3 regions of the Streptomyces sp. NPDC025806 genome follow, and region 1 is predicted to be linked to each of the others. Evidence: riboswitches for the same ligand, from Rfam matches in the RefSeq annotation. Region 1 holds a riboswitch; each other region holds the start of a gene.
What was found. Region 1 has a riboswitch for cyclic di-AMP ahead of ACZ4E1_RS31565 (C40 family peptidase). Riboswitches for the same ligand answer to the same signal wherever they lie in the genome.
Positions count from the first base shown of each region.

Region 2: another riboswitch for cyclic di-AMP. It lies ahead of ACZ4E1_RS33990 (M23 family metallopeptidase); the one in region 1 lies ahead of ACZ4E1_RS31565 (C40 family peptidase).
Region 3: another riboswitch for cyclic di-AMP. It lies ahead of ACZ4E1_RS07635 (M23 family metallopeptidase); the one in region 1 lies ahead of ACZ4E1_RS31565 (C40 family peptidase).

Region 1 covers NZ_JBVHMU010000017.1:85,703-87,894, reverse strand. The annotation lists gene pcrA (DNA helicase PcrA) at 1-540, opposite strand, end outside; cyclic di-AMP (ydaO/yuaA leader) riboswitch at 839-1,042, shown strand; gene ACZ4E1_RS31565 (C40 family peptidase) at 1,051-2,192, shown strand, end outside.
Region 2 covers NZ_JBVHMU010000020.1:114,987-117,178, forward strand. The annotation lists gene ACZ4E1_RS33985 (PP2C family protein-serine/threonine phosphatase) at 1-635, shown strand, start outside; cyclic di-AMP (ydaO/yuaA leader) riboswitch at 880-1,033, shown strand; gene ACZ4E1_RS33990 (M23 family metallopeptidase) at 1,045-2,109, shown strand.
Region 3 covers NZ_JBVHMU010000003.1:113,951-116,142, reverse strand. The annotation lists gene ACZ4E1_RS07635 (M23 family metallopeptidase) at 235-1,020, opposite strand; cyclic di-AMP (ydaO/yuaA leader) riboswitch at 1,033-1,197, opposite strand; gene ACZ4E1_RS07630 (M16 family metallopeptidase) at 1,486-2,192, opposite strand, start outside.

The sequences.
Region 1 (2,192 bases):
GGCGGCGTCGTAGATCGAGAACGACGACGTGAAGCCGAGCCGCTTGGACTCGCGGCGCAGGATGCGGACGCAGGCGCTGTGGAAGGTGGAGACCCACATCGCGTTCGCCCGCGGGCCCACGAGGGCCTCGACGCGCTCCTTCATCTCGCCCGCGGCCTTGTTCGTGAACGTGATCGCGAGGATCTGGCCGGGGTGCACGCCGCGCTGACCCAACAGGTACGCGATGCGGTGCGTGAGGACGCGGGTCTTGCCGGAGCCGGCGCCCGCGACGATGAGCAGGGGGGAGCCGCCGTGGACCACGGCCGCCCGCTGGTTCTCGTTCAGCCCCTCCAGGAGGGCCTCCGGGTCCAGGACCGGGCGGGGCGCCCCGTCGCGGTAGTGCGTGTCCCGGTCCGCGGGCGCGTCGAACTTCCCCCCGAACAGGTCGTCCGGGAGCGGCTCGGGGGCCCCGTCGTGCTCGGGGTCCTCGGGCGGCGGCGGGGGCTCCTCCGCGGGGGACTGGAGGCCGGCCAGGAAGCTGTCGTCAAAGAGGCTGCTCATCGCTCTCCGAGTCTAGGCCGCCCCACCGACAGCCCGCCGTCACCTTCACGGAGACGCTCCTCGCATTCACGGAGACGCTCGTCCCGCTCACGGTGACACACGTCGCACCACCCTTCGCGATGCCCTGGTCACCCAGCGCGACAGCAAAGGCCGTTCGGGGCCCGCGGCGTAGAGATCATGGAAATGGTCACGAAAACGTATCGGGCATATCGAACATCAACCTTCACAGCAGCAACACGAGTTGGCTACGGTGCTGCGCGGGCAGTCCGTCCCCCCGCCCGCGAACAACGCGGCGAGCGGACAGCCCCCGCCGAGTCCCGTACGCCGAGAGGCAGGGAACCGGGGACCCACCGACCTTGGGGTGAATCGGTCAACAGTCCGGCGGCGCCGGATGGTTGGCCGTAGGGCAGCCTTCCGTACGACGTGCACCACCGCGCACCGAAGCGATGGGGCACGAGCCCGAACCCGACAGCTAACCCGGTAGGCGGATTACGGAAGGAGTCGCCTGCCTTGGCGTCGCACCGCAAGCCGCGTACCCGCTCCCGGATGACCGGCGGCACCCGTACGACCCCCGCGGTCGGCATCACGACCGCCGCCCTCACCTCCGTCGCCCTGCTCTCGCAGACGGCCCAGGCCGCTCCGGCCCAGCCCGCGAAGCCGAGCCTCGAAGAGGTGCAGAAGAAGGTCGACACGCTCTACCGCCAGGCCGAGGTGGCCACGCAGAAGTACAACGCGGCGCAGGAGCGGACCACCGGCAAGAAGAAGCAGGTCGATCACCTCCTCGACGACATCGCGCAGCGCACCGAGAAGATGAACACGGCCCGCGAGGAGCTCGGCCGGTTCGCCGCCGCGCAGTACCGCACGGGCGGGGTGAGCGACACGGCGACGATGTTCCTCGCGGAGAACCCCGAGGACTACTTCGCCCAGGACCAGCTGATGAGCCGGCTGACGTCCCGCCAGAAGAAGGCGGTCGACGACTACCAGGTGCAGCAGCGCGAGACGGCGAAGAAGCGCACCGAGGCGCAGGAGAGCCTCAAGCAGCTGACCACGTCGCAGACCGAGCTGAAGACGTCCAAGCAGACCGTCCAGACCAAGCTCGCCGACGCGCGGAAGCTGCTGTCGGAGCTGACGGCCGAGGAGAAGGCGCGGCTCGCCGCGATCGAGCGGCAGAAGCAGGAGGCGGCCCGCAAGAAGGCCGCCGAGCTCGCCGCCAAGCAGAAGGCCGAGGAGGAGGCCAAGCGGAAGGCCGCGGAGGAGGCGCAGCAGCAGGAGGACGCCTCCGGGTCCGGTTCCTCGACGGGTTCCGGCTCGGACACCGGCTCGGGTACCGGCTCGGGCTCCACCGACACCTCGTACGCCACGAAGGCCGCGAAGGCCCTCGCCTTCGCCAAGGCCCAAGAGGGCAAGCCGTACGTGTGGGGTGCCACGGGCCCGGACTCCTACGACTGCTCGGGGCTCACGCAGGCGGCCTGGAAGGCGGCCGGGATCTCGCTGCCGCGCACCACCTGGGACCAGGTGGAGATCGGCACGACGGTCCCGCTGTCCGACATCCAGCCCGGTGACCTGGTCTTCTTCTACGACGACATCAGTCACGTCGGCATCTACAAGGGCGACGGCATCATGATCCACGCCCCGAAGCCGGGCGCGTACGT
Region 2 (2,192 bases), on a different contig from region 1:
CGTTCATCGGCGGCGACCTCTACGCGGTGCAGGACACCCCGCACGGGGTGCGCGTCGTCGTCGGCGACGTACGGGGCAAGGGCATGGGCGCGGTGTCGGCGGTGGCCGTCGTCATCGGCGCGTTCCGCGAGGCCGCCGAGCAGGAGGGCAGCCTGGAGAACGTGGCCCGGCGCCTGGAGCGGGCCCTGGCCCGCGAGGGAACCCGGCGCAGCGGCGTCGACGACTTCGAAGGGTTCACGACGGCGGTGCTCGCCGAGTTCCCGTACGGCTCCGACCTGGTGCGGGTGCTCAACCGCGGGCACCCCGAGCCGCTCCTGCTGCACGGTGACGGCACGCTGCGGACGCTCGGTCCGGGGGAGGCCGCGCTGCCGCTCGGCCTGAGCGCGCTGGGCACCTGGCCTGACCGGGCCACCGAGGAGGCGTTCCCCGCCGGCGCCACGCTGTTGCTCTACACGGACGGCCTCTCCGAGGCGCGCGACGCGCACGGCGTCTTCTACGACCCGGCGGCCCGGCTGTCGGGGCGGAAGTTCGACGGGCCCGAGGAACTGCTCGCGGAGGTCGCCGAGGAGGTCCGCGAGCACACCGGAGGGGGCGCGCGGGACGACATGGCGCTGCTCGCCGTGCGCCGTCCTTGATCGACATCACGGGGGGTGATCGAACGGCACCCCTGCGCATAACAATTGATACAGCGTCAGAAACTCGTGGCGGATCCGTGTCCTCCGACGGGGGGTCAACTCGCCCGATTCCGCCCGCTCGTGCCCTGATAAGTCCAGGCCAAAGACGTGAACGATCAGTGGGAACGGCTTGGAAATCGTGTCGGCTGTCTATTAACGTTCGATAACGCAGCGCGGTCGTCCCAGCCGTCACAAGAGTCGGCTCCGCGCGCACGCGCTTAATCCCGCAAGGGAGCCGGGGAACCACCAACTTGGGGTGAATCGGACTGTAGCGACGCATGTGCGTACGTCTACGCCCGTAGGAGACCTTCCTGCTCCGAACCCGTCAGCTAACCCGGTAGGCGAGAAGGAAGGAAAGGAGAGCGCCCCCGTGGCGTCGAACCGTCCTGCCCCCGAGTTCTCCTACGGCTCCGCCGAAGCGTCTGACGACTTCGGCGTCGAGCGAGAGAACTGGGAGGAGTGGAACCCCACCGAGGAGTCCGTCCGACCCGTCCGCGGACGTCACCGCGTGGCCCGTCAGCGGGGTGGACTCGCGCGCAGCTCCACGGTTCTCGGCGTCGGCGTGATCGCCGCCGTCGGCGCCGGCGGCATCGCCACCGCGCAGGGCGGCAAGCCCGCCGTCTCGCTCTCCATGCCCGACCTGTCCGCGGTCAAGGACTCGCTGCCCGAGGCCAAGTCGCTGCCGGGCGTGGGCGCGCTCATATCGGGCTCGGACGACTCCGCCGACTCCGCGTCCGACTCCTCGCCGGCCGCCCAGGCCGCCCCGCTCACCACGGTGACCGACGGCGCGCAGGGACAGTCCGACGCGGGCGAGGCGCTGCGGGCCCGCATCATGGCCCAGGCCGAGACGCAGCAGTCCGCCGCCGAGGAGGCCGAGCGCAAGGCGGCCGAGGAGGCCGCCGCGCAGAAGGCCGCCGAGGAGGCCGCCGAGCAGCAGAAGGCCGCCGAGGCCAAGGCCGCCGCCGAGAAGAAGGCGGCCGAGGAGGAGGCCAAGCGCAAGGCCGAGGCCGAGCGCCTCGCCAAGCTGGCCAAGAGCTACAAGCTCCCCGTCGCCTCGTACACGATCACCGGCACCTTCGGGCAGCCCGGCTCCATGTGGTCCTCCGGCTACCACACGGGCCTCGACTTCGCGGCCTCCACCGGTACGCCGATCTACGCGATCCACTCCGGCACCGTCACCGAGGCGGGCTGGGCCGGCGCCTACGGGTACCGCACCGTCCTCACCCTCGACGACGGCACCGAGCTGTGGTTCTGCCACCAGTCCTCGATGAACGTCAGCGTCGGCCAGAAGGTCAGCACCGGCGATGTCATCGGCCGCGTCGGCGCGACGGGCAACGTGACGGGCGCCCACCTCCACCTCGAGGTCCACCCCGACGGCCAGGCCACCGGCATCGACCCGGCCGCCTGGCTGCGCGACAAGGGCCTCGGTCTCTGACCTTCCCGAAGCCCCGGCGGTCCTGGCGGCAACCCCCCGACGCCAGGGCTGCCGGTTTCGCATGTCCGCGCGCACCGGCCCGA
Region 3 (2,192 bases), on a different contig from region 1:
GCCCCCGCGAAACGCGGACGGCGGACGCCCCTGAAAGCGCGATCGGCACCGATTTCCGCGCGCTCGTCCAGTGACTCTATTCCACCTCACCCGAATTTCCGACGGGAGCCCCGAATTCAGGGATATTTTTTGGACAGCGATGACGCGGGGACCTGGTGAAGGTGCGACGGAACGCCGGAACGCGAAAGCCCCGGCACGCGGCCGGGGCTTTCTTGCGGTGCTGCGGATGTCGGGTCAGACGTTGACGCCGTGCGAGCGGAGGTACGCGACGGGGTCGATGTCCGAGCCGTACTCGGGCGTCGTACGGGCCTCGAAGTGGAGGTGCGGGCCGGTCACGTTGCCGGTGGCGCCGGAGAGGCCTATCTGCTGTCCGGGCGTCACGCTCTGCCCGACGGAGACGCCGATGGACGACAGGTGGCCGTACTGGGTGTACGTGCCGTCGTTCATCTTGATCACGATGTTGTTGCCGTAGGCGCCGCCCCAGCCGGCCTCCACGACGGTGCCGGAGCCGACCGCGTGGACGCTCGTGCCGCTGGCGGCGTGGAAGTCGATGCCGGTGTGGCTGCCGGAGGACCACAGGCCGCTGGAGGCCTTGTAGGCGGTCGAGACGTACGAGCCGGAGATGGGCGCCACGTAGGTGTTGAGGCGCTTGCGCTCGGCCGCGCGGGCGGCGCGCTTCTTGGCCTCGCGCTCCTTCGCGGCCTTCTCGGCGGCCTCGCGCCTGGCTTCCTCGGCCCGCTGCTTGGCCTCGGCCTTCTTCTGCGCGGCGGCCTCGTCGGCGGCCTTCTTCTGCGCGGTCGCCTGGGCGTCGATCTGGGCGGCCAGGGTGTCGCCGATCGCGATGGCCTGCGTCAGACCGTTCTGGTCGGCGGGCGCGGCGGTGTCGGCGGCGAGAGCGGGGGCGGCGAGGCCTCCGATGACACCGGTCGTGGTGAGCGCCGCGACGCCGGCGACCTGCGCCGTGGTGCGCGTGAGGCGGCTCGGACGACGATGCTTCCCGGTGGCACGGGTGAACGCCATGGAGTGGCTGATCCTTTCCTTCCCTCTCGCCTACCGGGTTAGCTGACGGGTTCGGAGCAGGAAGGTCTCCTACGGGCCCCCTCCCCGTACGGGAAGAGCGTCCGATTCACCCCAGGGACTGCGATGGGTCCCCGGCTCCCCTGGCTCGCGCCGTGGGGGACTCGGCGATGACTGTCCGGGGCCGCGGGCGCGGCTCATACGTGGCGAACAGCCGGACCGACGCTAAGCGGGACATCTTTCAATCAACAAACGGATCCCGGCTTTTGTAGCGCATGCCACAGGGCACACGGGCAACCTCTACATCAATTCGGGCATTTACGACGCACGGTGACGTGCTGGGTGAATCGAACGCGGCCCGCGGGAAACGTGAGTGACGCCACGAAGCCCCGGAGGCCTGTGCGGCTTCCGGGGCTTCGTCCCGTTTCGGGCGTTGCCGCCCGGGCGTGGCGTCGTCAGCCGGCGGCGTCAGCCTGCGACGACGGTCACCTCGCCGATGCCGAGGGCCTTGACGGGCTCCTCGATCTGCGCGGCGTCGCCCACGAGGATCGTCACCAGACGGTCCGCAGGGAAGGCGCTCACGACGGCCGCGGTGGCCTCCACGGTGCCCGTGGAGGCCAGTTGGCGGTACAGCTGGGCCTGGAAGTCCTCGGGCAGCTGCTGCTCGTCCTGGTCGGCGAGCGTGCCCGCGACCGCGGCGGCGGTCTCGAACTTCAGCGGGGCCACGCCCACCAAGTTCTGCACCGCCGTGTCCCGTTCGGCGTCGGTCAGACCCTCGGCGGCCAGCTTGCGGAGCACCTTCCACAGGTCGTCGAGCGCCGGTCCGGTGTTCGGCGTGTCGACGGAGCCGCTGATGGCGAGCATCGCGGCCCCCGTGCCGTCCGCCGTGGAGCGCAGCACCTGGGCGAAGGAGCGCACCCCGTAGGTGTAGCCCTTCTCCTCGCGCAGCACCCGGTCCAGACGGGAGGTCAGCGTGCCGCCGAGGCAGTACGTGCCGAGGATCTGGGCGGCCCACACGCGGTCGTGCTTGTCGGGGCCGATGCGGCCGATGAGCAGCTGCGTCTGGACGGCTCCGGGGCGGTCCACGATGACGACCCGGCTGGTGTCGTCGGCGGTGACCGGCGGGACCGGACGCGGCTGCGCCGTGTCACCGGTCCAGGCGCCGAGCGTGTCCT